DNA from 4 places in the Clostridium swellfunianum genome. Region 3 is predicted to be linked to each of the others. Evidence: riboswitches for the same ligand, from Rfam matches in the RefSeq annotation. Region 3 holds a riboswitch; each other region holds the start of a gene.
The links. Region 3 has a riboswitch for lysine ahead of NBE98_RS14560 (aspartate kinase). Riboswitches for the same ligand answer to the same signal wherever they lie in the genome.
Positions count from the first base shown of each region.

Region 1: another riboswitch for lysine. It lies ahead of NBE98_RS16060 (APC family permease); the one in region 3 lies ahead of NBE98_RS14560 (aspartate kinase).
Region 2: another riboswitch for lysine. It lies ahead of kal (3-aminobutyryl-CoA ammonia lyase); the one in region 3 lies ahead of NBE98_RS14560 (aspartate kinase).
Region 4: another riboswitch for lysine. It lies ahead of NBE98_RS09065 (transporter substrate-binding domain-containing protein); the one in region 3 lies ahead of NBE98_RS14560 (aspartate kinase).

Region 1 is NZ_JAMOFV010000006.1:3,408,306-3,416,497, reverse strand. It holds gene NBE98_RS16100 (DUF5667 domain-containing protein) at 1-932, opposite strand, end outside; gene sigI (RNA polymerase sigma-I factor) at 1,197-1,883, shown strand; gene NBE98_RS16090 (anti-sigma factor domain-containing protein) at 1,873-2,820, shown strand; gene NBE98_RS16085 (hypothetical protein) at 2,914-3,381, shown strand; gene NBE98_RS16080 (hypothetical protein) at 3,419-3,685, opposite strand; gene NBE98_RS16075 (hypothetical protein) at 3,959-4,174, shown strand; gene NBE98_RS16070 (spore coat protein) at 4,193-4,465, shown strand; gene NBE98_RS16065 (hypothetical protein) at 4,516-4,869, opposite strand; gene NBE98_RS16060 (APC family permease) at 4,976-6,334, opposite strand; lysine riboswitch at 6,464-6,637, opposite strand; gene NBE98_RS16055 (TspO/MBR family protein) at 6,817-7,317, opposite strand; gene NBE98_RS16050 (M3 family oligoendopeptidase) at 7,481-8,192, shown strand, end outside.
Region 2 is NZ_JAMOFV010000006.1:2,700,496-2,708,687, reverse strand. It holds gene NBE98_RS12935 (hypothetical protein) at 1-96, shown strand, start outside; gene NBE98_RS12930 (protein kinase) at 120-707, opposite strand; gene NBE98_RS12925 (HDIG domain-containing metalloprotein) at 762-1,355, opposite strand; lysine riboswitch at 1,672-1,853, shown strand; gene kal (3-aminobutyryl-CoA ammonia lyase) at 1,977-2,360, shown strand; gene kce (3-keto-5-aminohexanoate cleavage enzyme) at 2,388-3,209, shown strand; gene kdd (L-erythro-3,5-diaminohexanoate dehydrogenase) at 3,283-4,317, shown strand; gene kamA (lysine 2,3-aminomutase) at 4,342-5,619, shown strand; gene kamB (lysine 5,6-aminomutase reactivase subunit KamB) at 5,646-6,674, shown strand; gene kamC (lysine 5,6-aminomutase reactivase ATPase KamC) at 6,724-8,192, shown strand, end outside.
Region 3 is NZ_JAMOFV010000006.1:3,049,569-3,057,760, reverse strand. It holds gene NBE98_RS14580 (PTS lactose/cellobiose transporter subunit IIA) at 1-15, opposite strand, end outside; gene NBE98_RS14575 (sigma-54-dependent transcriptional regulator) at 135-2,822, opposite strand; gene NBE98_RS14570 (DUF438 domain-containing protein) at 3,099-3,848, shown strand; gene lysA (diaminopimelate decarboxylase) at 4,061-5,359, opposite strand; gene NBE98_RS14560 (aspartate kinase) at 5,372-6,571, opposite strand; lysine riboswitch at 6,692-6,864, opposite strand; gene NBE98_RS14555 (M18 family aminopeptidase) at 6,972-8,192, opposite strand, start outside.
Region 4 is NZ_JAMOFV010000006.1:1,974,905-1,983,096, reverse strand. It holds gene gndA (NADP-dependent phosphogluconate dehydrogenase) at 1-1,140, shown strand, start outside; lysine riboswitch at 1,246-1,428, shown strand; gene NBE98_RS09065 (transporter substrate-binding domain-containing protein) at 1,593-2,438, shown strand; gene NBE98_RS09060 (amino acid ABC transporter permease) at 2,489-3,256, shown strand; gene NBE98_RS09055 (amino acid ABC transporter ATP-binding protein) at 3,367-4,107, shown strand; gene NBE98_RS09050 (HD-GYP domain-containing protein) at 4,259-5,299, shown strand; gene NBE98_RS09045 (NADPH-dependent oxidoreductase) at 5,365-6,102, opposite strand; gene NBE98_RS09040 (threonine aldolase family protein) at 6,256-7,281, shown strand; gene NBE98_RS09035 (pseudouridine synthase) at 7,367-8,077, shown strand; gene mnmM (tRNA 5-(aminomethyl)-2-thiouridylate-methyltransferase MnmM) at 8,102-8,192, shown strand, end outside.

The sequences.
Region 1 (8,192 bases), 360 kb from region 3:
TTACCGTTGTTTGTTTTAACATAACCTGTAGTTTGAGTTGTTGTGGTATTTTGATCAGCTGAGATTACATTGCTGTCTTTAGTTTCTGCTCCTGCTGCAGTTTCTACTGCACTGTTATTTTGTTCAACTGTAGTAGATGGTTCTTCTGTTTTAGTTTCACCCTTTACCACTGCTTGCTTTGCACTAAAAGCAGCTTGAAGCTCAGTTTTCGCTGTCATATATGCCTGTTGATTTTTAGTTAATTCTTCTTGAGCTTTTTTAATCGCTTCTTCATCTCCAGATTTTTCAAGCTTTTTAACTTCTACTTTTGCCATATTTAAAGCTTTTTTTACTGCATTAAACTCATGTCTTTCCTTAACAAAATTTGCAACAGCTACTTTCTTAGCGCTTTGCTCTTCTACAACCTTATCTACAACATCAGCTGCTTCGTCAGAAATTTTTCCCTGAAGATTGTTTAATACTTCTAGAGACTTATCTTGAACATTTTGAATAGCTTTAGTCAAATCCTCTACGCTTTGCTGAAGCTTTTCATCAGTGTTTTCTTCCTTCACAATCTCAGCATCATTAACTACCTCTTTAAGCTTATCGATTGCTTCAGTAATTTTTTCATTGTACTCTTCAATTGCTTTCTCAGCTAACTCTGTTTTTCCTTCTTCAGTCATTACTTCGCTTTCACCAAGTCTTTCCGTTGCGATATCAGCAATAATCTCAGTTTTCTTTTCTCCGCTTCCTGCTAGCATTACTCTCAATTTGTCAACAGCCTGGTCTATAGTATACAATAAACTATCAGGAGTTATACCTGCTTCGTCCTTAAAGCTTATTGATGTTTCTTCGGACTTTACAGTCTGTGTGTCAGTTCCTGCTGCTAAAGCCCTTGTGCTGAAACTTCCTAGTACTAATACGGATGCAACTAGAATTGCTACTTTTTTCATATTAAACCTCCTCAAAATAAAACCTTACTCATTGTTGAGTATGTATTTTGTTATGCATTTTTGTGTTTTCACCCATATATACGGGGTCCATCTTTTTATTTTAGGGGGTGCTAATTAAATATTCTTAATATTTTTGTTAATCAACTATATTTCCATAAAAAACATAGCCACATACCCCACTAAATCTATTATAATAGACGTAAATATAAAAAGAAAACATACCATTTGTATCGATATGGTTTCTTGTAGAACAGGAGTGATTAAATGGATACTAAAGTGTTGTCTCTCACAAATAGAGATACCTTTATAGAAGAGAATAAGGCTTTCATATACAGTACTGCCTTTAATATATGTAAAAGAAGGCTGTCCTGGGAAAATGACGACGAGCTTTCCCTTTCTCTCATCGCCTTTAATAACGCCTGTGACAGCTATAACAAGGATAAGGGAAACTTCTATAGCTATGCTAAGGTAATAATAAGAAATGCCTTAATTGATTATTTTAGAAAGATGAGCAGAACACCTTATGTAACCTTTGACAGTGAAGAAGATGATATGCAGTATATAGAGTATAAAACTTCCATGGATAATTACGAACTTCAAACTGAAAATAAAAACCGTGCAGAAGAAATTGCTTTATTTTCAAAGGAACTTAAAGAGTACAAGCTTGATTTTAATTCCTTGGTTGATGCATCACCATCTCACAAAGATACTAGAGATTCTTTACTAAATCTTGCTTTTAGTTGTGCAAAGGAAGAAAGTATTTTAAACTATGTAAAGCAAAAAAGACTTTTACCTGTTAAGGAAATAATGCTTTTAACGGGAAGCAATAGAAAGCTTATAGAAAAGTGGAGAAAATACATTTTAATTTTAATTTTAATACTTTCAACCGATGAATATCCATATATAAAATCGTACTTAAATATAAAGGTAGGTGAAAATAATGAAAAGTAGCACCGGAATCGTTATGGAGATTCATAAAAGACAGGCTTCTATAATGACTAACAACGGTCAATTTTTAAAAGTTAAATTAGGTAAACAAATTCCAAGTGTAGGGGAAATATATACTGGCGAAATTTTAGTAAAGACGCCTTATCATAAATATGCCGCAGCTGCAGCTTCTTTAGTGTTTGTTTTGTTATCTGGTACTGTAAGTTATGCCTACTACACACCCACAGCTTCAGTTGTAGTTAACATAAATCCATCTATTGAGCTTAAGGTAAACAGATGGGATAGAATTCTAAAAACTATACCGTTAAACGATGATGGCAAAGTGGTATTAGCTTCTATAGACATAAAAAACAAGTCCCTTACCGAAGGATTAGATTTGATAGTAGACGAGGCAAAAAAAGATAATTTTATAAATGAGGATTATATTCAAAGTGGTAAAACCATAACAGTTTCAGTTGAAAAATCTAAATCTAATAAAAAACCAGATATATCTAGGTTTGAGGAGTATGCTAAGAAAAACAACCTAAAGGTTAATGTAATAAAGTCAAAAGACGCTCAACCTGAGTCCTTAGATAATGAAAATAAAGCTTCAACTCCGGCGTCAGACAAACAGAACAAGAATATTGATAACGAAAATAAACAGCCAAACAATTCTGAGGAAAACAATAAAAATAAAGAAGTTAAAAAACCTGATGCTAATAGTGATGCCCCAAACTCTCCAAAGGATAAAAATAAAGATAATGAGGGCAATGGTAATAAAAATGACAATAACAATTCCAACTCAAGTTCAAGCAATTGGAAAAATCAAGACCTTATTAGCAATCAGCCTAATTCTACTAATGGAAAAAACAGTAATAAAAATGGTGACAAAAGCAAAACGAAGGATGATTCTAAAGACAATCAAAACAATCAAAAGAATGAATCTAAAGGCAAAAATTAAGTACTGCTGTGCTAGCAGTGCTTTTTATTTTCAGAATAATATTTCACTGCAGTGTAAAAATACTTATAGCATACTTAGAAAGGGGCTATAAGAATGAAAATAGAAGGATTTTTCAGCGGCATAAAAAATGCCAATGAGGCAGTTGTAAAACTGAATCAAGCAGGATATAAAGCATACTCCGATTTAAATGAGCATTATATGATAAATAACAATGTGGATACTAATTTTCCCGGCAATGAGAATACTCCAAGTCTTTCAGACTTAGTGCTGCGCTCTGGCGATTCCAGCGAAGTATCTGATAAAGCACCATTAATAGCAGCCAGCCCAATGGTTAGCGGCATGGGCAATTTTGAGGAAGTAATGGATATAAATTATAAGGTTGTAGTAGATGCACCACAAGGAAGCGAAACTCAGATTAATGAAATTCTAAAGTCTATGGGTGGAGAGCTTGAAAGTCCCAACTTGAATATTCCTGACAGAATTAAGGATATAAACTTAAGAAACATAGATACCCGGGATTTAAACCTTGGTAAAGCTAACGATATAGGTATAACCACATAGAGGAAAGGGATTGTTTCAAAACGAGACAATCCCTTTATTATTCTACTTCAGTGTAATCAACATCTATTATATTACTTTCAGATAAATCCATATTATTTATTATTTCAACTTCATCTTTGCTTTTTCTAAATACAGATTTTCTTCCAATAAAATATGCTTTTACCTTTTTATAAACATAGCTTATTCCCCAAATACTTATGCCTATTACAACAATTACAGGAAGTATATTGATAAAAAAAGCTAATGCAGCAAAAATTAAAACAGCTACTAACAAATTAGAAAAACCTCTATTTAATAACTCCATAGTTATTAGCACTCTCCTTTTTGGTTATGTGCTTATTATATCACTCTTTTAGGAATATAGTATTAATTAACCTTTAAAAGGTTGTTAATATTTTGTTACTATTATAAAAAGTTTTCTTATCTTTTCTAATAAAGCTAAAAATCACAATATTATTTGTGCATTTTTCTTTCAATATAAATTATTAGTTTTTCATATAATTACCACCTATACTTTATTTTTATATGCAAATAATAATTTTGTAGGTTAATACCGAATTATCAAGGAGGGAATTTTATGCCTAATACACAAAATCAAAAACCACAATTAGACAGCAACAATCTAAAGGTAATACAAGACCAAATCTCCTATGAAGCTCTTATGACTAAGAAATACAACGAATATGCATCCATGTGCACAGATCAGAACCTGAAAAATCTTTGCAACCAAGCTAGCCAAACTCATAAGCAAAGCTTTGACGGTTTAAAAAATTATTTAGATTCTCACCAATAAAAATTGGAGGTACATGATATGAATAACAAGCTTACTGAAAAAGACCTAATGCATGATTTATTAGCTACTGAAAAACAAGTTATTTCTGCTTACAGTACAGGAATAACTGAAACTTCATGTCCAAATCTTAGAGATACTCTTGTTACCAACTTTAAAAATGCTCAGGATACTCAATATAAAGTATTCGATGCAATGAGACAAAAGGGCTGGTATCCAATAAAGGATGCTCAAGATGCTGATGTGCAAAAAGCTAAAGATGATGCTAACACAATGGCAAATGAGTTAATGTAAATAATAAAACTAGTTATCTAGAACTTTTTTCTAGATAACTAGTTTGTTTTTTACTCTGTTACAGTATGTGCTACTTCAATTCTTTCTCCTCCGCCTGAAATTGTAGCAGTTGTAGTTCCTAGGGCTGTTCTGTTGTCAACAACCCAATTAAAAGTTGCTTGACCATTCTCATCTGCCATTCTCATTTGAGCTACAGATATTTCTCTATCTCCAAGCACATAGGATGTATTTATTGTATAGCTTGTGTTTGGCTTTCCTTGTATCGTTATCGTTCCTGTTTCTCCTCGTCTTAGAACAGTTTTTGAAGCTATTACTCTAAGCTGAGACTCAGCTTTTACTGATTGGTAGCTAATGCCAATAAGCATTAAGCATAGCGCAAAAATAATTATTCTCTTAATCTTCATAGTAATCCTCCTATCGAAAAATTCTATGCTTATCTTTCCCATATTGCTGTTTAATATTACAAAAGCACAAAAGCATGTTAACTATACATTAGCATGCTTTTTGAGATTAAGCTGCAGTCTTACTGCTTTCACTGTTTGTTGTTTTATTTTTATACTTCATATAAGCATATACTGGGATTCCAAGTACAGCTAGAAGCAGTCCATATAACACAGCTTCCAAGCCTGAACCATAAATTGCCCAACCTGAATATATAAGGGCAGATACAGGTATAAAGAAAGTTTTAATTCCAGTTAACAGATTAAATCTCTTTCCCTCTTTTAATATATATTTTAATTCAGCGGCTGCTGTAGTTGCATATACAGGCAGGAAGGAAAGTGTTGCTAAAAGTATTGTAAAGTTAAAGGCTGAAACTAAAGTTTTATTATTAGCATAATTCATGAGCAATAATATATTTACTAACACTGAACCTACAATAAGTGAAATATGCGGTGTCTTAAATCTTGGATGAACTTTTTTAAAGAAGCTTGGAAATACTCCATCCTCTCCTGCTGCAAAAGCAACTCTAGCTGTAGATAATAGCCATCCAATAGTTGTTCCAAGTATGCTTACAACTATTCCCAATGTGATAAATTGAACCATTCCACTTCCATAATACTGAGTTAATATATCTGCTATTGGTGCCTTACTTGCTTCAAGATTTGCTTGTGACAATGCTCCCATTGCAAAAAAGTTAATGGCCATATACATTATTGCTGCTATAGATATACCTATTATAGTACTTCTTGCTACATTCTTCTGAGGGTCTCTTATTTCTCCTGCTGCTATAGAAGAACTTTCCAATCCGACAAAGGACCATAAAGTTAAAGTTGCAGCTGCAGGCATAGTTTCCATTCCTTTGCCTTGAGGGAACATCGGAGTTATATTATTAATATCAAAGTGCAGAGCAGCTGAGATTATAAAGAATAAGAATAACACTATTTCAAAAACTGTTATAGCTGTTTGTATTTTCCCAGCCATTCTAACGCCTATTATATTAACTAGTGTAAATATCCATAAAACTGCTGTGGCAAATATAAATGCTCCAAGATTACTGCTGCCTATTGCTGGAATAAGCTTACCAGCATAGCTTGACACTGCAATAACTACAGCTGCGTTTCCTATCCATGAACCGTTCCAATAAAGCCAAGCATTCATAAAGCCTGAAAACTCGCCAAAGGCTGCTTTAGAATACTCATAAGGCCCCCCTGTTTTAGGTAATCTTCTGCTAAGGCTTGCAAAGCATAAAGCTAGAAGTATAGACCCAAAGGCCGTCATAAGCCAGGCTGACATTGTTGCACCCGGACCTGCCTTTCCTGCCAAAGTTGCAGGCAGCATAAATATTCCAGACCCCATCATGTTCCCTGTTACTAAAGCCGTTGCTATAAAAAGACCTAAGTCCTTTTTTAAATTATTATTTTGTTCCATCTTAAACCCCTCCTATAAAGGCAAATAATTTTTTGAAGGGTAAAAACTAGAATAAGCATATAAAAAAGCCTTGAGCAGTACACTCAAGGCCTAATAACACGCACAAATATAAACATCATGTTAAATCCACTGAATGATAGCTCTCCACAAAATACTTGTGACAGTTCTGCACATATTCTATGCAGAACCAGCTATACAGCATTAAAGCTTTTGCTGTATGCTTCGGCGATTTTTCCTTTCCTGCTGCTTCACTATGCTTTCATCCACAGTAGTACTCATAAAGACCGCGCCTCTATCCTAGTTATTTAATTACACTTCACGAATAGTATTATGCAGGATGAATAGAAGAAAGTCAATAATAAAATCAGACAAACCAAATAAATATAGCTTGAAAGTAGGCTATAATCACATTAAGAGATGGCAATAAAAAAATATAACAATATAACCATATAAGAATTTATATGGTTATATTGTTATTATAATTACATATTATTTAACATCCATAGTGTAAAGTTAAGAACTCCTGCAAAGGATACCCAAAGTATGTACGGAATCATTATAATACCTGCTAGCTTGTCAAATTTAAAAAACTCAAAGGTTGTTAGCAGTATGAAAATTAGGAGAAGCATAAGTTCAAAAAATGCCAGACCTATAAGTCTCCATCTGAAGAATATAATAGTCCACATGAAGTTTAAAAACAGCTGAATACTGTATAAGATTAAAGCTTTTCTAGTATCTGCACCTTCTCTTCCCTTCATCCAAATTCTGTAGGCCGCTATTCCCATTAAAAGATACAAAATGGGCCATACCACAGCAAACACCCATCCTGGTGGAGCAAAGGCAGGCTTTATTAAACTCTCATAGGACTTCGTATCTGTCATACCTATGTAACTGCTTAAAAAACCTATACCTTCTGCTAAGACTATACTTATTATTAGAGCTAAAATATTCTTTTTACCGTTCACCTTAAAAGGATTTAACACATAATTTTCCTCCCTATATTGTTTCTAATCCTAATATAAGATACTTAATCAAAAAATATGCTATATTTATTAAGTAATTAGCACACAATATCTTGTAAATTTATCCTCTAAACCATATAATTGTAATATATCTTCAGATTTTATTATAAAGGATGTGGGCTACATGAAATTTAGCGAGTTCCAATATAAAAGACCAAATATTAAAGAATTGGAAACCTGCTTCGATGAACTTTTAAGAGACTTTAATAATGCTGAAAGCCTTGAGTCTCAAAGCTCAGTTATGGAAAAAATAAATGAGCTTAGAAATGAATTTGAATCAATGTCCCAAATAGTAGGCATTCGTCATACTATCGATACAACAGATAAGTATTACGAGGAAGAGCAAACCTTCTTCGATGAAAATACTCCTATATATCAAGGCTTAGTTTCAAATTATTATAGTTCTTTAGTTAACTCCAAATTCAGAACTGGACTTGAAGACAAATGGGGAAAGCAGCTTTTTAATATTGCTGAACTGACTATTAAAACTTTCTCACCAGAAATAATAGAAGACCTTCAGCTTGAAAACAAGCTTTCCAGCGAATACACAAAACTTATGGCTTCTGCTAAAATAATGTTCGAAGGCGAAGAAAGAAATCTTTCACAACTTGCTCCCTTTCAAATATCAACTGACAGAGATATGAGAGTAAAAGCAAATAAAGCAAAGTACGGCTTCATGATTGAAAATGAGCAAAAGCTAGATGAGATTTATGATGGGCTTGTTAAGGTTAGAGATAAGATTGCTAAAAAGCTTGGATATGAAAATTTTGTAGCTCTTGGATATGACCGTATGTTAAGAGCAGATTACAATTCTGAAATGGTTGCAAACTTCAGAA
Region 2 (8,192 bases), 350 kb from region 3:
CAGAAAATCGATTTTGATAAGAAGCAACTTCTGGACAACCCAGAGCTTTGCAAAGAGATAATTAATCTTATAGATTATTTTAAAAATGAAGAATGAAGATTTCTCTTCATTCTTCATTTTTAATCATCATCTTCCATTTTCTTTTGCTCAATATAAATCCTAATCTTATGAACCCATTTTCTATAAAGACTAGGATTTTCCTGCTTTAGAATAATAAGAAAGTCATCTAAAACCCCAAGCTTATAAAGTCCTTTAGAAAGGTGCTGAGGGAAATCTCTTTTTTTACTATAAAATTTTTGAGGGTCAATGACCATAAGCCTGCCATCAGGTTCAACAAATACATCCTTACACCTAATGTCAAGCTTAATAAACTTTAGTCTTTCAAATTCCTTTAGTAGCTCTAATATATCTACAACAAGTTTCCTGCTAAGGCCATTCTTCTTTATGTATTTATTTAGAGGCAATCCATCAACATAATCTCTTATCATATAATTCCCGCCAACCTCATATAGTTTTGGGAAGTATTTGCTGCCTCGTACTTTTTTCAATATATGTGCTTCACCATGAAAGTCCTTCATTACATAGCATATTTTAATAACCTTTCCGTCAGGAAGCCTATATACTATGCCGTTGTGTCCTTTCCCAAGAAATTTACACTCGAACAGATCAATATCTGTATACTTGCTAGAATAATTTTTTCTACCCATATATGCACCTAAAGTATTGCTTTCTACTATAATATGAGTAGTAGCTATAAAATGTTACACTAAAGCATCCACATTTCCTTTTAAGCCTATAGCTTCAGCTTCCTTTTGCATGCCTTTTAAGGTTTCCTCGATAACTTTATCAAGCTCCATATCTAGCATTTTTGCTCCGCCTTCAATAAGTTCTCTATTTACTCCAGCAGCGAATCCCTTGGTTTTCCATTTTTTCTTAATAGATTTTAATTCTGTATCTAATATACTTTTGCTAGGTCTCATTAACGCTGTTGCAGCAATAAGACCGGTTAGTTCGTCTGTTGTATAAAGTACTTTTTCCATTCTTTCTTTTGGCTCCACATCAATACAAATTCCGTATCCATGACTTTGAATTGCACGAACATAATCTTCAGGCCAATTTCTTTCTCGGAGTATCTCTCCAGTTTTTACGCAGTGCTGCTCTGGATACATTTCATAATCTAGGTCGTGTACCAACCCTACAATTGACCACTTCTCTACATCTTCTTCACCAAAAAGTTCAGCGAAGTGCTTCATAACAGCTTCTACTGAAAGTGCGTGCTTTATTAAGCTGTCGCTTTTATTAAATTCTTTTAAAAGTTTAAGAGCTTCTTCTCTTGTTGGTTTGTAGTTAGACATAATTCTCACTCTCTTTCTTTTGCTTCATTTCTATTATTTACATATTAGTTATATAATTTCCATGTGTCAAGTGTTTATTGCAAGTGTTAAGTTTTAAAGTTGCATTATATAAAATGTTAAGTATTAGTTTTAACATTTTAGACATAAAGTAAGAGCTATTATAATAAAATTATAGTGTTTTAATTTTATCATTTTAAAATAAATTTTAGACAACATAATATTTGCTAGATGATTGAAATATCCCAATTTTCAATAAATTGTGTTGACAGCAAAAGAAAAAGAGCGATATAATATAATCAGAAAATTAACAAATATATACATAAATAGAGGCGCAAGTAAATGGGTAATCTTTAAGTGTTAAGGAGAAGAACCTTCAATATTAAAGATGAAGGATTTACCTGCCGAAAGAATATGTTTGTTCTTGAACATTTTCTTGGGAGTAAGAGGTACACTTTTATTCTTGCCGTGAATTATCATTCATGGAGAGCTATTTATGTGATGAGAATAAGATTTTCATTGCATAGATGGCTACAGGATGAATGGTAGCTTTTAATTACCATGCCATCAAAGCACTGAGAATCTTCAGTGCCTTTTTTATTTTTTTGAGAAGGGGGAATGATCTTGAAGGCAATTATCAGAGTTAGAATGAGCATGCATGATGCTCACTATGGTGGAAACTTAGTAGATGGTGCTAAGATGCTTCAACTTTTTGGAGATGTTGCTACTGAACTACTGATTAGAAACGATGGAGATGAAGGCTTGTTCAGGGCTTATGAAAATGTAGAATTTTTAGCGCCTGTTTATGCTGGAGACTTTATTGAGGCTGAAGGAAAAATTGTAGGTTGGGGAAACACTTCTAGAAAAATGGAGTTTGAAGCTAGAAAAGTTATTGTGCCTAGGACTGATATCAATGATTCAGCTGCAGATTTGCTTGAAAAGCCAATAGTTGTTTGCAGAGCTACAGGAACTTGCGTAGTTCCAAAGGATAAACAGAGAAAAAGATAAAACTAAATATTTGTATGGGGGATGGGCATGGATAAATTAATAATTACAGCTGCAATTTGTGGAGCAGAAGTAACAAAAGAACAAAATCCTAATGTACCTTATACGGTAGAAGAAATAGGAAGAGAAGCGGAAGCAGCCTATAAAGCAGGAGCAAGTATAATTCATCTTCATGTTAGGTATGATGATGGAACTCCTACTCAGGATAAGGAAAGATTTAGACTGTGTATGGAAGAGATAAAGAGGAGATGTCCAGATGTAATTGTTCAACCTTCAACTGGTGGGGCAGTTGGAATGAGTATTGAGGAAAGGCTTCAACCTGTTGAACTTCTTCCTGAGATGGCAACGCTAGATTGTGGAACCTGCAATTTTGGTGGAGACGATATTTTTGTTAATACAGAAAATATGATAAAAGCCTTTGGTGATAAAATGATAAGCCTTGGAATAAAGCCGGAAGTTGAAGTTTTTGATAAGGGAATGATTGATATGGCAGTGAGACTTCAAAAGAAAGGGTATATTAAGGCGCCAATGCATTTTAATTTTGTTATGGGGGTAAATGGTGGGATAAGTGCAGAACCTAGAGACTTTACTTTTATGAAAGATAGTATTCCACATGGCAGCACCTTTACAGTTTCAGGCATAGGGAGAAATGAATTTCCTATGGCGGTGATGTCTATAATCTCTGGAGGTCACGTTAGAGTTGGTTTTGAAGATAACGTTTACTTATCAAAAGGTGTGCTTGCTAAATCAAATGGGGAACTTGTAGAAAAAGTTGTGAGACTTGCTAAGGAACTTGGAAGAGAGATTGCAAGCCCAGCAGAGACAAGACAAATACTTAGCCTAAAAATATAAGAATACAAGAACATAAAAATATAAAAATATAAAAATATAAGAATATAAGAATATAAGAATATGGGGGTTTATTATGGAAAAGGGATGTAAATACGGAACACATAGGGTTATTGAACCAAAAGGAGTGCTGCCTCAGGCTGCGCAAAAAATATGTAATGATATGAATATATACAGCAATGAAATACTTATTGATGTTCAAGCGCTTAATATTGATTCAGCTAGTTTTACCCAATTAGAGCAGGAAGCTAATGGTGATATTGAAAAGATTAAAGCTAAAATTTTAGAGATAGTAAGTGAAAGAGGAAAGATGCAAAACCCTGTGACTGGTTCTGGAGGAATGCTGATTGGAACTATAGCTCAAATAGGCGAAGATTTACAAGGAAGAGATTTAAAAGTTGGAGATAAAATAGCCTCACTAGTTTCACTTTCTCTTACTCCATTAAAAATTGAAGAAATTACAGATATAAAATGTGAGATAGATAGAGTTGAAGTTAGGGCAAAAGCAATATTATTTGAAAGTGGTATTTATGCAAAGCTTCCAGATGATATGACTGAAAACTTGGCGCTTGCAGCTTTAGACGTAGCAGGAGCCCCAGCTCAAGCTGCAAAATTAGTTAAGCCAGGACAAAGCGTATTGGTTCTTGGTGCAGCAGGAAAATCAGGTATGCTTTGCTGCTATGAGTCTATGAAGAGAGTGGGACCAACAGGAAGAGTTATAGCTATGGTTAGAAAAGAGGAACAAGCTAGGAAGCTTTTAGATTGGGGATTATGCCATAAAGCAATAATAAGCGATGCCCAAAAGCCAGTGGATGTTCTTAATAAAACCTTAGATGCGAACAATGGTAAGGAAGTTGATATTTCCATAAGCTGCGTTAATATTCCTAACACAGAGATGTCCTGCATACTTCCTGTTAAGGATGAAGGAATAGTTTACTTCTTCTCTATGGCAACAAGCTTTACAAAGGCAGCTCTTGGAGCTGAAGGTATTGGCAAGGATGTAAATATGATTATAGGAAACGGCTATACAAAAGATCACGCTGAAATAACTTTAGCTGAACTTAGAGAAAGTGAAACCTTAAGAAAAATCTTTGAAGAGTTATATGTTTAATATTTAGTGTGGGGGCTAACTAATATGAAAGTAAATAGAAGACTTGAACTCTTTAGAGACATACCTGATGAACAGTGGAATGATTGGAAGTGGCAGGTTAGAAATAGGATTGAAACTTTAGAAGAATTAAAAAAGTATTTTCCCTTAACTGGAGAAGAGGAAGAAGGGATTAAGAAGTGCTTAGTTAATTTTAGGATGGCAATAACACCTTACTATTTATCTCTTATAAATATAAATGATAAGCATGATCCTATAAGAAAACAAGCAATTCCAACCGCTTTTGAAACCACGAGGTCTGGAGCAGATTTAGTTGACCCTCTTCATGAGGATGGAGATTCACCGGTTCCAGGATTAACTCACAGATATCCTGACAGAGCCCTGCTGCTTGTTACGGATCAATGCTCCATGTACTGCAGGCATTGTACTAGGAGGCGTTTTGCAGGATGTAATGATTCAGCTATGCCTATGACTCAAATAGACAATGCAATAAACTATATTGCAAAAACCCAAGCAATAAGAGATGTTCTTATATCTGGTGGAGATCCTTTACTGCTGTCAGATGATAGGCTTGAGTATATTATTAAAAGACTTAGAGAAATTCCACATGTAGAAATAGTAAGAATAGGATCAAGAGTACCTGTAGTTATGCCCCAAAGGATAACTGAGGATTTGGTTAATATGCTTAAAAAATATCATCCTGTTTGGCTTAACACTCATTTTAATCATCCAAATGAAATTACAGAGGATTCAAAGAGAGCCTGCGAGCTTTTATCTAATGCAGGCATACCACTTGGAAATCAATCTGTATTGCTGCGTGGAGTTAATGATTGTGTTCATGTTATGAAAAAGCTTGTTCATGAGCTTGTTAAGATAAGAGTGAGACCATACTATATTTATCAGTGTGATTTATCCTTAGGACTTAGCCATTTTAGAACTACAGTTTCAAAGGGGATTGAGATAGTAGAAGGGTTAAGAGGTCATACTTCAGGTTTTTGCGTGCCAACCTTTGTGGTTGATGCTCCAGGGGGAGGAGGAAAGATACCTGTTATGCCTAACTATGTAGTTTCACAAGGTTATAACAAGGTAATTTTAAGAAATTTTGAAGGTGTAATAACTACCTATGATGAGCCTGAGTATTATACTCCAGGCTGCAGCTGTGAGGTTTGCAGAGGGGAACGTGAGGCAGTTAGGGTAGGAGTAGCGGGATTATTAAATGACCAGCAAATGGCTCTTGAACCAGAGGGACTTGAAAGGAAAAAGAGAAAGAAGAAGTCGGTCGATGAATTGGCGCTGACGGTCTAAATGAAAAATAGGTACGGAGGTTTATCGTGGGGAATTTTGATTTGATAGATGTAATAAAACAATATAACTCCGTATCTATAATCGGAATGGAGAAAAATGTTGGTAAGACTACTGTTCTTAATTATATCTTGAGTAAAGCTTGGGGGAGTCTTACTCTTGGTGTTACCTCAATAGGACGTGACGGGGAGGATAAGGACAGGGTAACTTCAACAGAAAAACCAAAAATATTTATTGAGAGTGGTACTTATATTGCCACCGCAAAGGAATGTCTTTTTAAGGGAGATATTACTAGAGAGATTATAGAGGCTACAGGAATCCATACTCCCATGGGAGAGGTTATTATTGCAAGAGCGTTGAGTGATGGCTACGTTGAACTAGGAGGTCCTTCTATAAACGCTTATATGAAGGAGATCTGCCATAAGCTTAGTTTGCTGGGGGGCGAACTTATAGTTGTGGATGGGGCATTAGGCAGAAGGACTTCTGCATCACCAGCTATAGCAGAGGCTTGTGTTTTATCAACAGGAGCCTCTCTTAATAGAAGTATGGATAAGGTAGTTGAGATGACGAGCTACATTGTAAAATGCCTATCCTTGAAGCAGGAAATTGATGAGGAAATTTTAAGCCTAGTAAATAATCAACTTCTTTCTTCAAGAGTAGGAATTATATATAAAAATAAGAGTTTTAAGACTTTAAAGCTAGAAACTTCATTGAATGCAGGAAAAAACATAGCTGAAAGCTTAGATAATGGGGTTAGTCATGTGCTTATTAGAGGAGTAGTTTCTGATAAGCTTATAGAAGACACTATTAAGTGTACAGATAAATATAAAGGTGTTGTATTTTTAATTGAGGATGGAACAAAGCTTTTTTTAAAACATGAAAACTTTAATAAATTTGAAAGACTTGGAGGTCAATTTAGAGTAATTGATCACATTAATTTATCCTGCATAACCTGTAACCCAAAGTCTCCATATGGATATGAGTTTGATAGCAGAGCGTTTTTAGAAAAGCTAAGAAAAAATATCAATTTACCCATAATAGATGTCGTTGGGGGCTAAAGAGTTAATACTCTTTTAGTTACCAAGATATGAATAGGAGGGGAATGAGATTAGATTTTTAGATAGCCAGCAGAGAGAGCAGATAGGGTTCTCTTTTATAATAGATAATTTACAGGTTATGACTCCCTTTGGAGTTGAACTGAAAAATGAAATAAAACCTTTTAGGGAAAAGAAAGTCTTAGAACAAGAGTTTAACAATATTGAGGCTTTTATTGGTGCTCTTCTGAAATATAAAGTGAGTATAGACGAGATTGAAAGAGTGTTTTGCAGAGTTAAGGATTTAAGAAATACATTAAGAAGATTAAGGAGTAGTATTACTTTAGATGATGTTGAGTTATATGAACTTAAGTATTTTTCAATTCTGGTAGAAGAAGCAATATCAGCTTATGAGAAAATGAATTTAAATATAAACACTATAAAGTTTGTTCCCTTAAAAGATATAATCCATATATTGGATCCAGACAATAAAAAGCTACCAACATTTTATATATATGATAGTTATTCAGAAAATCTAAAGAAAATAAGAAGTGAAAAAAGAAGACTTGAAGAACAGATTTATAGGGAAAAGGATACTGCAAAACAAATTAAATTAAAAAGCGATAGATTAGAGGTAGTGATTCTTGAAGAAGAGGAAGAACTAAATGTCAGAAAGCGTCTTACGGAAGAACTTATAAGTTATACAGAGGCCATAGAAAATGATATAGAAGCTTTAGGAAAATTAGATATTTTAATTGCTAAAGCTAAGCTTGCTGTAAAATACAATGCAGTTAAGCCGCATATTGCTGAGGATATGAATATTAATTTTAAGGATATGTTTAATCCTGAGATAGTTGAAATTCTAGAAAAGAGGCATAAAAAATTTACTCCTATAAGTATTGAGCTTAATTCAGGTGCGACAGTTATAACTGGAGCTAATATGGGTGGAAAGTCTGTAGCGTTAAAAACTATAGTGTTAAATCTGTTGCTTGGACAATGTGGTTTTTATGTGTTTGCTAAAGAAGGACATTTTCCTGTGCTTGGATTCATATATTTTATTTCTGATGATCTCCAATCTGTTACACAGGGGTTAAGCACCTTTGGAGCAGAAATAGTGGCCTTCAAGCAAGCTGCAGAAGCAGTTAAACATATAAATGGTTTTATGGCTCTTGATGAGTTTGCAAGGGGAACCAATCCTAAGGAAGGCTTTTATTTGGTTAAATCGCTATGCAAGTACTTAAATAACTATAAAAGCATAAGCGTTATTTCAACGCACTATGATGGTACTGCTGAGGATAATATGACTCATTATCAGGTAGTAGGGCTTAAAAATATAGACTTTAATGCTCTTAAAAATAAAATTGACCTAAACAAGAAAAACTCTATTTCTATTATACAGGAACATATGGATTATAGGCTTGAAAAGGTAATTAAGGACCAGGAAGTTCCAAAGGATGCATTAAATATATCAATACTATTAGGCCTTCAAGAGGAAATCATAGATATAGCCAAAGGTTATTATAATTCCTGCGTGCAAAAAAG
Region 3 (8,192 bases):
CTCTTGATAGCTCATATCTCTCTCATCCTCTCTCATATTGTTGTTTATAAAAATAACTTGCTACGTTACATTAATATAGCAACTTGCATGCCAAAACACTAAAAAGAAAATGCGGCACCAATAGCCGCAGACTACTAACTATATTTTTTTATATCAAAGTAACTCATTATATAACAAATCTCATCTTCCAGTATATATACACCATATTTTTTATTAAGCTGGCTGCAAGCATTTTTTACTACTCTATAAAGCTCAGGATTTTGCTTTATATACTCCTTGCAATTTTCGAATTCTATTATAGCACCGCCAGCTTTCAGCCTGTCTATCATACATCCCATATGAAGTGCAGTGCCTATTAAAATGTCTGTATCCATTTTTATGTTTAGGTCTTCTTCAACTTGAGTTATAAATTCCTTAATATCCTTAAATACTTCTGCTCCATCAATATTTTTAAGCTGATACTTCAAAGTATCTCCCATTTTGATATAAGTAGTTTCTATATCTATAAGCTTCTGTATTTGTTCTATTGCTTTCCTGCTTAAAACTTCATGAAGACCAAACTTAGGAAGCTTTGAACTTATATTAAAAGAGCTCACAAGGCATAATACTGTTTTATCCCTAGAAATCGCTCTAAGCCTAGTACTTATATTTTCCTTAGCCACAATGTTAAGGGGAATAATTTCAAGAATACTTCTATCAAATTGCAGCTCCGCTTCTAAAAATTCTTTTATTGTTCTAGCACTACCCTCTCCTGTTGTGCATATAGTTATAATCGCCATTTTATTTTTAACACTTTCTTCCAATTCTTCTTTTTCACCTTCATGCTCTATAAATCTGTTAACATTCATAGTTTCCATATAAACCTGCTCTAAAGAATACCCAAGCATGGATTTTCTTGCAGCTTCTAAAACATGAAGTGTGCTTACCAAAGGTATTGTCCTAGTATTAATGTTAAACTCTTTTTCAAGCTCTTCACCAAAGGTTGTAAGAGATCCCATATCCACCAAAAGAAGAATATCAGAGGTTATAGTATTTTCCTTAACCATGGTCTTTAATCTCGACAGCACCTGCTGCGGTTTTTCTTCGAGTGGCGCATTAATCCCCATAACGTGCTTTATTCCTAAAAGCTTGTTTGAAACCTCAGCCATAGAGGCTGCAGTCGTATCTCCATGAGCGATTACTATTACTTTAACTTCCTCTTGTTCCTCTATACGTTCTCTATCATCATAAACTAAAAACATAGCCAGAAAACCTGCTTCATCAATTGGAATCGTTATATCCAAACATCTTTCTATTATCTTCAGGCAGTCTAAGGCTGCTGAAAATTCTTCAGGGTGCTCAGTCCGTATCTTATTTAACTGTGGATTAATTATTTTCTTGTTTCTTTTAATTCTTTCTATTGAATTTGCTATATGAACTGCCATACCATAATAGACCTTTTGACTTAAATTCTTCTTAAGTCTGTCTTCACTAAAGCTTATGATTTCTTGAACAACATCCACAATTTCATGACTTATTAGATTTTCCAAATTTGTTATATCGATTCTTCTGTTAACAGTATAAAGATACTTGGTAAAATAATCATCAATATCCTTTTCCATTTCCTGCTCCAGCTGACTGCCATTTATGCCTTTCCCTTTAAGCTCATGGAATCTTATATCTATCATTTCATAAATATTTTCTTCTTTTTGTTCCTCTTCAAATAAAATTTCATCACTGCTATTATCAAAGATGCAGTATCTCTTATTTATTCCTATAAGCTTATTCCATATTTGTCTATGTTCAGTTTCTCTATATAGACCTTCCCGAATGTATGAGGGAAGCTCAGAGCTGGTTATAGTAATACCATTTTTTCTATGAGCAATAAAATCTGCATAAGCTTTAGCACAAACAAGCTGTATATCAGTCTTAAGTTGACCTATATTATTTGAACACCCATAGCTTAAAAGTGCTCTCATGGAATTGACAGAGACCATTATCTCTCTATCAAGCCTTGAAGATTCCTCTCTAAAGAAGCTGCTTATAAGATGAAATCTTTCCTCTAGGCTTCTTTCAGACAACGAAGGGATTCTGATTATCATAGGTATTCTTCTTGTAAATGTTCTTAAGAGAGCAGAATCAGGATTTTCTGTAGTAGCAGATATTATTATTACACTTGCTTTTCTTTCCTGCTCTGTTTCTCCTAATCGCCTATATATCCCCTTATCCATAAAGGTAAAAAACATTTCTTGCCCTTCTGGGGGGAGCCTATGCACCTCATCTAAAAAAAGTATTCCCCCATTGGCCTTTTCAATAAGACCCTGTTTATCTGAATCAGCTCCTGTATATGCACCTTTTTTAGTTCCAAAAAGCTGGCTTATTAAAAGCTGCGGGTTGTTTGCATAATCCGCACAGTTAAAGGTAACAAAGGGTGCTTCCTTTCTAAGCTTTTCCATTTCTATTGCATACTTATGTATAAGTCCCGCAAACATAGACTTTCCAACTCCTGTATCACCAAGAATTAATATATGCATTCCTTTAGGTGGATACAATATTGCAGCTTTTGCTTGCTCTACTGCTGAAAAAAGGCTTTGATTTTTAGCTGCAAATTTATCTATTGTTGTGCTTTCTCTTTCTTTTTCTGCCAAACCTTCCTCGGTAATTTTAAAAAGCACCGGCCTGCCGTTGCTTTTAGAAGCCTTTCCTTCTTCACATAATCTATTTAAATCACTGCTTGCATTTGCTCTGCTTATACCTAGTGCTTCCGCAAGCTCAAGAGCGCTTACTCCACTTCCGTTATCAAGCTCCTTAAGCTTCTCGTAAACCAATTCAATTCTTTTCAAACTGCTTCAACCTCCAATGAGAAAATGAACTTATAATAATATTCTATAAATCATTAAAATTTCCTTTATACTCCCTTAATTATAAAAGTTTTTATAATTTACTTCATATTAAATAGGCTATGTTGAAAAATAATGTTGAAATTACCCAGGTAATTTAACATAACCATTAAATAAAATTTGATTTGAATCACATTTTTATTTGTTCCCAATCACAGAAAGAAAACTGTACTAAAGCTATAATTAAGACAGTTAATTAAGTGAATGGAGGAAAAATATATGGAACGAATAGATAAATTAGTAGAACTGCTTCAAAAGTTAAACTCAGGTGATATAACTCCTGAACTAAGACAAGAGGCCTTAAAGATGGTTTCAAATATTGACCCGCTAGAATTATCTTTAGCTGAACAAAAGCTTATTGAAAATGGAACAAAACCTGAGGACTTAAGACACCTCTGCGATATACACATGGAGGTTTTAAAGGATGAGCTTGATAAGTTAAGATTAAGCTTAACATCAGATCATGTTTTAACTACTATGATTGAAGAGCATGAAGAGATTTTAAAAAGACTAACTAGACTTGAAGAGTTAAACAGTAAAATCCAAAAGATGAATAGCTTCGATAAAAACACTTCCTTATTTAATGAACTTCTAAATTTAGCTGTTGAAATAATTGGTGCTGAACCTCACCACAAAAGAGAGGAAGATGTTCTATTTCCTGAGCTTGAGAAAAGGGGTGTCACAGGACCAACAAGAGTTATGAGAATGGAACATGATATGCTGCGAGCTAAGAAACATGAAATTAAAAGTTTATCGGAGAAAGTAGAAAATATGGACTTTGCAGAATTTAAGTCACAGCTTAATGAAGCAGCAAAATATCTAATCTTTAATCTACGAGATCACATATATAAAGAAAATCATATTTTGTATCCGTCCTCAGTGCAAACTTTAAAAGATTCCAAGCTTTGGCAAACTATGAAAAAAGCTTGCGATGAAATAGGTTACTGCAGCTTCACGCCCTGGAAATAAAATAGTAATAGTTATACCAATTACTAAAGGCATATTCCTTGCAGAGCAAAAAGTTAAATTGTTAAAAAGTTATATTGTTAACTTTTTACTTTGCAAGAGAAAAACCTCCATGGTTAGTACAAAGCCATGGAGGTTTTATTTTCTGTTCATTATAAGAACTGATTGAAGAAAGCTTCGGGTTATAAGCTAGCATATTCTTATACCAATTTTATTTATAGCATCATCTCGTTGTTTATAACATCCTCATAAGTTTGTCTCTTGCAAACAAGCTTTGACTGTCCGTCCTTAACAAAGACTACAGCTGCCTTAGGTATTTTGTTATAGTTGCTGGACATGGAGTAGCCGTAAGCTCCTGTTGAGAGCACCGCAAGAATGTCGCCACTTTGAGCTTTTGGTATTTGCACATCATTTAACAAAATATCTCCCGATTCACAGCACTTTCCTGAGATTGTAACCTTTTCTTTACTCGCCGCTTCAACTCTGTTTGCTATTACACATTCGTATTCTGCCTTATAAAGAGCTGGTCTTATATTGTCTGTCATTCCACCATCAACAGCTACATATTTTCTTACTTCAGGAATTTCTTTTATTGCTCCAACGGTGTAAAGAGTTGTGCCCGCCTTTCCAATTATTGATCTCCCTGGTTCTATAGTGAGGCTTGGTAGGGTTATTCCTAATTCGGCTGCGGTCTTGTCTGCCCTGCTTAATATAGCACTGCAAAATTGTTCTACTGTTTTAGGATTATCCCCACTTCTATAGTGAATTCCAAAGCCTCCACCTAAATCTAGTTCCTTTAATTCATAGCCAAGTCCTTGCCTTATGCTTGCTACTAAAGAAAGCATAACATCAACTGCATCCTCATAAGGAGTTATATCAAAAATCTGGGATCCTATGTGACAGTGGAGTCCAACAAGCTCTATATTAGGAAGCTCTATTGCCCTCTTGACTGCATTTAGAGTATTGTTATTTAAAATAGTAAAACCAAACTTCGAATCTATTTGGCCTGTCTTTATATATTCATGAGTGTGGGCTTCTATGCCTGGAGTTATTCTTAAAAGAATCTTTTGAACTTTATCATAAGTTTTAGCTATTTCATCAATTCTTTCTATTTCATAGAAGTTATCTACGACAAATTTCCCAACCCCATACTTGATTCCCATATCTATTTCCTCAAAAGTTTTATTATTGCCGTGGAAATAGACATTTTCTATTGGAAATTTGCTTTTTATTGCGGTGTAAAGCTCACCTCCTGAAACTACATCAAGGCATAAGCCTTCCTCTGCTATTACCTGACACATAGCAAGAGTTAAGAAAGCCTTTCCTGCATAAGCAACTCTATTGCCTCTTTCCTTTACAGCAAAAGATTTATAATATCTTTTGCATTTTTCTCTAACTAATTCCTCGTCAATAACATATAAAGGAGTTCCATACTGCTTAACAAGCTGAGTAGCATCTACGCCACCAATATTTAATACATTATCTACAACCTTCGTTGTACCAAAAAACTCCATGCTCTCACATCCTTATAATTTAAACTCTTCTGCTACTAGATTAATTGCCTTTAATTTGTCTTCCTGCCTTATAGCACAGGTAATTCTAATTTCTGAGGTAGTTATCATCTTAACTTCTATGTTGTTAGAACTAAACAATCTAAACATTTTAGCTGCAACCCCTGAGGTTGTTTTCATTCCTATTCCAACTATTGAGAACTTTGTTATTTCCTCATCTATATTTATGCTATTTTTGCTTGCATAAGTCCTAATAACTGATAAGCATTCTTTTAAATCATCCTTTGGTATTGTAAAGGATATATTAACCCTTCCTTCTACAGGTGCAGTTTGGCTTATCATATCAACATTTATTCTTCTGCTTGCCATTGCTTCAAAAAGATTTGATAGTACGTTTGTGTCATTTGATATATCTCTTATTGTGACAGCCACATCCTCATCACTAGTGGCAAGGCCTGTAACTGGTTTGCTCTCCATATTCATATTAGTAACCTCCTTAATAACTGTTCCACAAGTTTCGCTATTGCTAAGCCCAACATATATTGGTATTCCATACTTTTGTCCAAGCTCTACTGATCTGGAATGCATAACTTGAGCTCCAAGACTTGCAAGTTCCAACATTTCCTCATAATCTATCTCACTAAGCCTTTTAGCTTTAGAATATTTTCTTGGGTCTACACTATAAATCCCATCTACATCAGTGTATATTTCGCAAACTCCTTGAAGCTTAACAGCTATAGCAACTGCAGTAGTGTCAGAACCGCCTCTTCCAAGAGTGGTTATATCTCCTTCTTCATTGATTCCCTGAAAACCTGCAACAATCACTATTTTACCTTCCTCAAGGCTCTCTTTAAGGTGGTTTCCATCTATATCCTCAATAAGAGATTTTCCATACTGCCCACTTGTTCTTATTCCAATCTGATAAGCTGTATAGCTTACAGCATCATAACCTGAATCCTTTAAAGCCATAGCAAGAAGCGCCGAAGATATCATCTCACCTGTAGAAAGAAGTACATCTAGCTCTCTCTTATCAGGATTATCAGTTATCTTTTTAGCAAGTCCTATTAAATCGTCCGTGGTATCTCCCATTGCTGATACAACAACTACTAAATCATCACCTTTGTTCTTCCTCTTAATAATTGTCTCAGCCACATTTTTAATTTTTTCAACAGTCCCTACGGAACTGCCTCCGTATTTCTGCACAACTACAGCCATATTATAGCCCCCTAATTAATGTTTTAATAAATTAGAAACATACATTATTTTATAAAAAAAATAAATGCAGCAAAGGAACACCTTTGCTGCATTGTAATAAGACGTATTACTGCAACTTGTGAACCTTGTAGCTCTCCACCATTTTCACAGTGACAACCCTGCATATATTTTATGCAAAGCCAGGAAGAATACTCGCAAAGTAATTTTTCCTTCGGCCATAACTCCTTTCATCATAAGTCAGCGCGTGCCCGCTCTTTATGATTACTATTAGTTACAGCACCTCTACCCTAGGTAACTTATTCAGTTAAGAATGAAATTTAATTCATCCTTTTTTATAATTTAACACAGTCATTTTCATTTTACAATAGTTATCAGAAAATTTTTCTTTTTATATTCTTTACTATATTTTATAAAACTCTTCAAAAGATTTAACAACATAGCTATGGTCATCTACTCCTCCAAGCTCTCTTATAGAGTGCATAGCAAGTATTGGAGTTCCCATGTCTACCGAGCGCAATGCAAGGTGAGTTGAGGAAATTGGTCCTATAGTTGAACCTCCTGGAGTATCTGAACGATTAACATACTTTTGAACAGGAACTCCTGCTGCCTTGCAGATTTGCTCATAAACAGCAGCTGAATTACTGTCTGTTGTATAGCTTTGATTTGCTGCAAGCTTTATAACTGGTCCCTTATTTATTACTGGTCTGTTTATTGGATCAGCCTTTTCGCCGCTGTTTGGATGAACAGCATGAGCTAAATCAGCTGATATCATGAAGCTTCTTGAAACAGCTCTAAAGAAATCTTCCCTATCTCCGCCAAGAGCTAATACTATTCTTTCTAAAAGGTTTGATAAAAGCTCCGAATCTGCCCCTTGTTTAGTTGAGCTTCCAACTTCCTCATTGTCAAAACAAGCCATAATATTTGTAGCTTCTGAAGCTTCAGCATTAATTAAAGCCTTTATCCCTGCATGAACCATTGCCAAATCATCTAGTCTTGGACTTGATATAAATTCATTATTAAGACCTATAATGCTTCCCTTCTCAAATTCATAAAGGAATAAGTCAAAATCTAGAATATCCTCTTTTAAAACCTTTAATTCTTCAGCAACAGCATTTAAAAGGTAGCTTCCTTTTTCAAGCTGCTCATTTATAAGTGATAAGAGCGGCAACGTATCTTTTTGTCTGTTAAGCTCAACGCCCTTGTTCACTTCCCTATTCATATGTATTGCAAGATTAGGAATTATAAGTATTGGTCTGTTGATATTAACTAATTTTGTAACTGGATTAAGAAGATTTTCACCTTTTAATGTTACTCTTCCAGCCACAGCTAATGGCCTGTCTAGCCAAGTATTTAGTATTGGCCCACCATAAACTTCAGTATTAAGCCTCACATAAATATTTTCAGATGTCATTTCTGGATTTGGCTTTATTCTAAAGCTTGGCGAATCAGTATGAGCACCTATAAGCTTAAAACCCTTTTCCTGTGGCTTTCCTTTACCAATTACAAAAGCGAATACCGCTGAATCATTCTTAGTAACAAAATATTTTCCTCCATTCTGAAGGCTCCATCTATCTTCTGCTTTCAATTCATCAAATCCATTGGATTCCAGCATATTTTTTAC
Region 4 (8,192 bases), 1.1 Mb from region 3:
TTTATATCTAAAGGTGATATTTTAATAGATGGAGGAAATTCATTCTTTGTTGACACAATAAGAAGAAATAAAGAGCTTGAAAAAGAAGGCTACAGGTTCGTCGGAACAGGTGTATCAGGAGGAGAAGAAGGAGCTCTTAAGGGACCGGCTATAATGCCGGGAGGACAGGAAGATGCCTATAGACTTGTGGAACCTATTCTTACAGCTATCTCCGCAAAGGTAGATGGAGAGCCTTGCTGCACCTACATAGGTAGTGATGGAGCGGGACATTATGTCAAAATGGTACATAACGGAATTGAATATGGCGATATGCAGCTTATTTCTGAGGCATATGTCCTTCTTAAAAATGTGATTGGATTATCAGCAAAAGAACTTCATGAGATTTTTGCTGAATGGAACAAGGGTGAGCTTGACAGCTATTTAATAGATATAACTCAGGACATATTTACAAAGTATGATGAAGAAACTGGGAAGCCTATGGTTGATGTTATACTTGATACAGCAGGGCAAAAGGGTACTGGTAAATGGACTAGTCAAAGCGCTTTGGATCTTGGGATTTCAACGCCAACTATTACAGAAGCAGTGTTTGCGCGCTGCATATCTGCCATAAAGAGTGAGCGTACAGCAGCAAGCAAGATATTAAAGGGATCAAAAGTTCCTGATTTTAATCGAGATAAAAACGATCTAATAGAAGCAATAAGAAAGGCTTTATATGCTAGCAAAATTTGTTCCTATGCTCAGGGGTTTGCACTAATGAAAGCAGCTGCTAAAGAATACAACTGGAATTTGAACTACGGTAGTATTGCAATGATATTCAGAGGTGGTTGTATAATAAGAGCTCAATTCCTTCAAAAAATAAAAGATGCTTATGATAGAAACTCTGAACTGGCAAATTTAATGCTTGATCCATACTTTAAGAATATACTTGAAAGTTATCAAGATGCATGGAGAGAGGTTATATGTACCGCCGTTAAATATGGTATTCCAACGCCAGGTTTTTCTAGTGCGTTAGCATACTTCGACAGCTACAGAAGTGAGTTTCTTCCTGCAAATCTTCTTCAAGCTCAAAGAGATTACTTTGGAGCACATACTTTTGAGAGAGTTGATAGAGAAGGGACATTCCATTATAAATGGTTTTAGTCAATGACTTTGAATTGTTTTGTTTTAAAAGTTTCAAAAAAGTGTTGACAGCATTGCTTTAATATAGTAAACTCTAAACATAATTTAATAAGACCTCACTTTTACTAGTGAGGTAGAGGCGCGATGTTTAACAGTCTTTAGTGGAGTTTGAGAAGGTGTTGATACTAAGGAGAAGGAAATATCGCCGAAGCTTGCAATATTCTCAGTGTTGCTTGCTGGGTCTGCAGTTAAGAGCTGCAGGACTGTCTTAATAGGCTACCCGGCTTATTAAGTTGTGCTATCTCATATGGGAAAAGAAGGGTTTAGGTCCAATTTGCGTATTGCGACCTGAGGTATCCTCAGGTCTTTTTTGCGTATAGTTTAAGGCCGCTGGCTCATAAGATAGCGCTATCCTCATAAGGGGATAGCGCTTTTTATTATCAAAATAATACTTATATTTAGGAGGAATAGTAATGAGAAAGAAGTTATCAGTGCTAATTGCAATGTCATTATCAGCAGTAATGCTTTTAGGAGGATGTGGGATAAGTAAATCTGAAAAGGATGCTTCTGCATCTGCACCAAAGCAGGAAACCTTTAAAGTAGGTCTTGAGGCAGGTTATGCACCTTTTAATTGGACACAAATGGATGCGTCAAATGGAGCTGTCAAGATTGAAGGTTCGTCAGAATATGCGGGTGGCTATGATGTTGAAATAGCAAAGAAAATAGCAGAAGGTTTAGGAAAGCAATTAGTAGTAGTTAAAACAGAATGGGATGGTTTAGTTCCAGCTTTAACCTCAGGAAAAATAGATGCAATAGTTGCAGGTATGTCACCAACAGCGGAGCGTAGACAGACTATAGACTTCTCCGACAACTATTATAAATCAAATTTAGTTATGGTAGTTAAGAAAGGTGGAAAGTATGAGGATGCTGCATCAATTCAGGAGTTTAATGGTGCAAAAGTTACTGCTCAATTAAATACCTTCCATTACTCAGTTATAAATCAAATTCAAGATGTAAAGCTGCAGTCAGCAATGGACAATTTTCCGGTTATGAGAGTTGCTCTTGAATCTGGAATGATTGATGGATATGTATCCGAACGTCCAGAAGGTATCAGCGCACAAGCAGCAAACAGCAACTTCAAAATGGTAGAGTTTAAGGAAGGTTTTAAAACTTCCGATGATGATACAGCTATAGCTGTAGGTGTTGCTAAAGGAAGCGATTTAACTGCTAAGATAAATGATACACTAAAGGGAATTACAGAAGATCAGCGTAAAGCAATAATGGATGCTGCGATCAAAAATCAGCCGGCAGCAAATTAAAATAATGTGCTGCATACGCAGTTTTATGAAAACGGAGGTTAATACAAGATATGAGTCTTGATTGGATAATTAAAATAGTTTCAAAAAATTGGCCTATGTTCCTTCGTGGTGCTGGAATGACTCTTCTGGTTGCTATGATAGGTACTATTGTTGGATCTCTAATAGGTTTACTGGTTGGGGTAATTCGTACAGTTCCAATGCCTGAAAGAGGGTTAAAAAAGTATTTTCTAAAATTCATAAATATTATACTTTCTGTTTATATTGAAATATTTAGAGGTACACCAATGATTGTACAAGCGATGGTAATTTATTACGGCTCAAAGCAAGCTTTTGGTCTTGATATGAATAAGCTAACGGCTGCAATCTTTATAGTGTCTATTAATACAGGAGCGTACATGGCTGAAATTGTCCGTGGAGGAATTGTATCAATTGACAAGGGACAGTTTGAAGCGTCACATGCTATAGGTATGAGCCACTTCCAAACTATGATGAATGTAATACTGCCTCAGGTTGTACGAAATATATTGCCAGCTACTGGTAATGAGTTTGTGATAAATATTAAAGATACCTCTGTGCTTAATGTAATTTCTGTATCAGAGCTGTACTTTCAAACAAAATCAGTTGCAGGAATGAACTTCCACTATTTTGAGTCTTTCTTTGTTGCTTGTGTACTTTATTTTGTAATGACCTTTACAGTAACAAGAATACTTCGTTATGTTGAAAGAAAGCTGGATGGTCCTGAAAATTACATTATGTATGCAAACCAAATGCAGGTTGAAACCCCTGAGGATGCAATTAGAAGAACACAAAACGGCTAGGGTAAATTATTATGGAAGAGAATTATAGCTCCGAATTATCTTTAGGGGCAATTGATATGTGGGACTAAGGTTGGAGTTTGGACCTGTCTCTATTAAAAGGAGGAATTTCAATGAGCAAAGTAATTGAAGTGCAGCATTTAAGCAAAGCCTTTGGATCTCATGAGGTACTAAAAGATATAGATTTCTCTGTAAATAAAGGTGAAGTTGTTTCTATTATAGGTTCATCAGGATCAGGAAAATCTACTCTTCTTCGCTGTATAAATCTTTTGGAAAAACCAAGTGGGGGAGAGATAATTTATAACGGAGAAAACATCTTAGATGATAGGCATGATATTCGTGTTTACAGAACAAAGCTAGGTATGGTATTTCAACAGTTTAATCTTTTTAATAATCATGATGTTTTAAGCAACTGTGTGGTTGGTCAAATCAAGGTTCTAAATCGCTCAAGGCAAGTAGCTGAGAAGGTAGCGCTTAACTATCTAAAAGTTGTTGGAATGGAACAATATATAAATGCAAAACCCAAACAGCTTTCTGGAGGACAAAAGCAGCGTGTAGCTATAGCTAGAGCTCTTTCTATGGAGCCGGATGTAATGCTGTTTGATGAACCAACCTCTGCTCTTGATCCAGAAATGGTAGGAGAGGTTTTAAAGGTCATGAAGGAACTTGCAGATTCAGGCCTTACAATGCTTGTAGTTACTCACGAAATGGGATTTGCAAAGGAAGTATCGGATCGAGTGGTATTTATGGATAAGGGAATTATTGCTGAAGAGGGCAGCCCAGAACAAATATTCAACAATCCAAGTCAGGACCGTACAAAGGAGTTTTTAAAGCGTACATTGAATCCGGTTTAAGTAATAGCTTAACATTAACTTTGTTTGTCGATAAATAAATCAATTACGACAAAACTAGTCACCTTTTGATAAAGGAATTATAATTTATATGTTGAAATTATAACTAATAAATCAAATTTTTGTTAGCATATAATTATAGAAGGTGACTAGAATGAAAAAGCTTTTATATGTCCATGAATTAGTTCCGGGTATGATTTCAACTAAGGAAATAGTAGCTAATGGCACTGTCTTAATTGGCAAAGGGGTTCCGATTACTAAATTTGCTATTGGTAAACTACGAGAGAATTATATTTATAATAAAGTTGAGATATATTATGAAGATAATAGTGAACATAGCAATGTAAAAACTGTTGAGGATGTAGAACAAAACTTTAATGAAATAGCTTTTGATATAAAAAGAGTATTTGAAAATATGGATGCTTTAAAACTATCAGAGATTGAAGAAGTAAGGCGTTTTGCAGCCCGAATACAAGATGAGTTGAAGTCAGTTAGTGCAGTTATAAAGAATATTGTGCTTTATGGCAGTGGAGGAGATATTATCTATAGGCATGGTGTTAATGTTGCTGCGCTAAGTACTATACTTGGAAAGTGGATAGGTCTTGGTGGAGCTGAATTGAATCTACTTACCTATGCGTCCATTCTACACGATTTTGGCAAGACTAAAATAGATAAAAATATTTTAAACAAACCAGACTCGCTAGATGATAATGAGTATAAACAAATAAAGTCTCATTCTGTAATAGGTTATAACTATGTAAAGGAAATACCGTTTTTGGACAAATCAGTAAGCTATGGTGTGCTTATGCACCATGAAAGATTGGATGGATCAGGATATCCATTAGGCTTGAAGGATACACAAATACATCAATTTGCAAGGATAATAGCTATTGCAGATGTATTTGATGCAGTAAATTCAGATAGGATATACAAAAAGAGAAAAAGTCCCTTTGAAGCTCTAGAGATAATAAAAAAGGAAAGCTTGGGAAAGTTGGATTATGAGTTTTGCAGTATATTTTTAAATCATATTATTAACTATTATGTAGGTGAAAGCGTATTATTAAATGGTAAAAAAATATGCAAAATAATTAAAATTGATTTAAATGATTTGATGAGACCCCTTCTTCTAGATGATTGTGGCTTTATCGATTTAAAGAATAATAAGGATTTATATATTGAAGCTTTAGTTAATTAGCTAAGACAATATATCCTAAAGAAAAAAGTCTGCTAGACTCATTTAAGCCATAGCAGGCTTTTGTGCTATTTATCGTTTTTGAAGCCTTGAGCTTTAATGCTAGGATAAACCTCCGGAAAATAAACCTGCTTGTAGGTTTCGGAAACTTGCTTGCTCCAGGTTGTAGATTTATCGCCTCTCTCCTTGTAATAATTAATCATTATTTCATCATACTCGTCTATGGCGTCTTTCACATCTTTCATATTATAGTTTTCATAGTGCACATAAGCTTTAAAAGGCATTCTAGGCTTCTTAGCTGACTCGTCTGCAGGATAACCAACAACTAGTCCTGCAATCGGATAGGTATACTCTGGAAGTCCTAGAAGCTTAATAATGTCATAAGGCTTTTTTCTAACCGCTCCAATAGGGACAATTCCAAGACCTAATGATTCAGCTGCGGCTATAGTTCCACCCATAGCTATGCCTGCATCAAAGGTCGCTACCAGAGTACCTTCCACGCTTTCGTGAATTTCTTGTGTTAAGTTATTTTTTTCAGCTGCTATTCTTGTTTTATAAAAATCTGCAACAAATACTAAAAACACTGGAGCTTGGGATATCCAAATTTGATTGCCTGCCAGCTCAGCAATTTTATTTTTTTTATCCTTGTCTCTAATTACAATTATAGAAAGCTGTTGCCCGTTAATAGAAGTAGGCATGGACTGAGCTGACAAAAGTATTTGATCCAGCATTTCCTGAGGAACATCCTTATCTAAATACTTTCTAATAGAACGATGGTTATGTATTGTTTTTAAAGTTTCATTCATTGTAAAGCCTCCAAAATATAGTAAAAAATTTATAACTATTATGTTACTATATTATTATTGATCTAACAATATATACTATACATTTTACAAGCTTTGATAAAATAGTTATAATTAAGTATAATTTTGTTAAATAAAACTTAGGGGTTGATATAAATGTATAGCTTTAAAAACGATTATAGCGAAGGTGCGCACCCAAGGATATTGAGTTCTTTAATAGAATCAAATTTAGAACAACATGAAGGTTATGGAGAAGACAAATACACTAAAGAGGCTATTGAACTTCTTAAAAAAAGAATGGATAACCAACATGTTGATGTTCACCTATTATCCGGTGGTACTCAGGCTAATTTGACAGCTTTATCTGCTTTTTTAAGACCACACGAAGCTGTTATTGCAGCTAATACAGGTCATATACTTGTTCATGAAACAGGTGCTATTGAAGCAACTGGTCATAAAATAATATCCATTGATACTGATGATGGCAAACTGACATCAATGAAGGTTAAGATGGCTTTAGATTATCATACAGACGAACACATGGTAAAACCTAAACTAGTATACATATCAAATCCAACTGAGATTGGATCGATATACACGAAATCTGAGCTCGAAAGCTTAAGCAGCTTCTGTAGAGAAAATAAGCTTATATTATATGTTGATGGAGCAAGGCTTGGTTCGGCACTTTGCTCAGAAGAAAATGATATGACTCTTCCAGAACTTGCAAGCTTAGTGGATGCTTTTTATATTGGTGGAACTAAAAATGGAGCCTTAATAGGAGAGGCTCTTGTAATTTGCTCAGATTGTCTTAAAGAGGATTTTAGATTTCATCTAAAGCAAAAGGGTGCACTACTTGCAAAAGGAAGACTTTTAGGAATACAGTTTTTAGAATTATTTAAGGATGAACTATATTTTGATTTGGCAAGGCATGCTAACAACATGGCTAAGCTTTTAAAAGAGGGTTTATGTAGTGAAGGGTATAAATTTTTAACTCATTCTCCATCAAATCAAATATTTCCTATACTCCCTAACAAGCTTATAGAAAAACTTGAGGAGAGTTATGCTTTTTACATATGGCAAAAGATTGATAAAGATAATTCGGCTATTCGTCTGGTTACTTCTTGGGCAACAGATGAGAAGGACGTATTAGGTTTGATTGAAAGTGTTAAGAATTTTAGATAGAAAAGTTAACAAGTTAACTTTTTATATTTTTATATTTTTATAAAGTTAACTTGTTAATAATAAATAAAAATATACAGGTGATGACATGTTAGAGAGATTGCAAAAATATATGGCAGACTGCGGTGTGGCCTCAAGAAGAAAGTGTGAAGAAATTATATTAGAGGGAAGAGTTAGGGTAAATGATATTGTTGTAAAAGAACTGGGTAGCAAAATAGAAAGAACTAAAGATACGATTACGGTAGATGAAAAGATAATTAGTCCTGAAGAGAAAAAAGTCTACATAGCCCTTAACAAACCTATTGGCTACGTGTCCACAGTTAAGGATGAAAGAGGCAGAAAAACTCTTATAGATTTAGTTAAAGTAGATGAAAGAATATACCCTATAGGCAGGCTGGACTACGACACTTCAGGGCTAATTCTTATGACAAACGATGGAGAGGTATACAATAGAGTTATTCATCCAAGGCAGCAAGTAAATAAAAAATACATAGCAAAGGTAGAGGGAACCCCCACACAGGAAGAAATAGAAAAATTTAAAACTGGAGTAAATATTGGAGACTATATAACTTCAAATGCTGGTTTTAAAATTTTATCCAAGGACAATAACACAACTACTGTGGAAATTATCATCCATGAAGGTAAGAACAGACAAATAAGGAGAATGTGCGAAGCTATAGGTCACCCTGTAATAGACCTAAAAAGAATGTCTGTAGGAAATATTAAACTTGGTGATTTAAAGCTTGGGGAGTGGAGAAACTTAACAAATCAAGAAGTTACCTATTTAAAAAATCTATAAGGTATTACTTAAGGAGTGAATAAATTGTATAATTACGTGGGAGACATTAGTAAACTTGCACAGAATATTGTTGTAAGTTATATGAAAAGCTTTAATGTTGCTGTGGATGCTACCT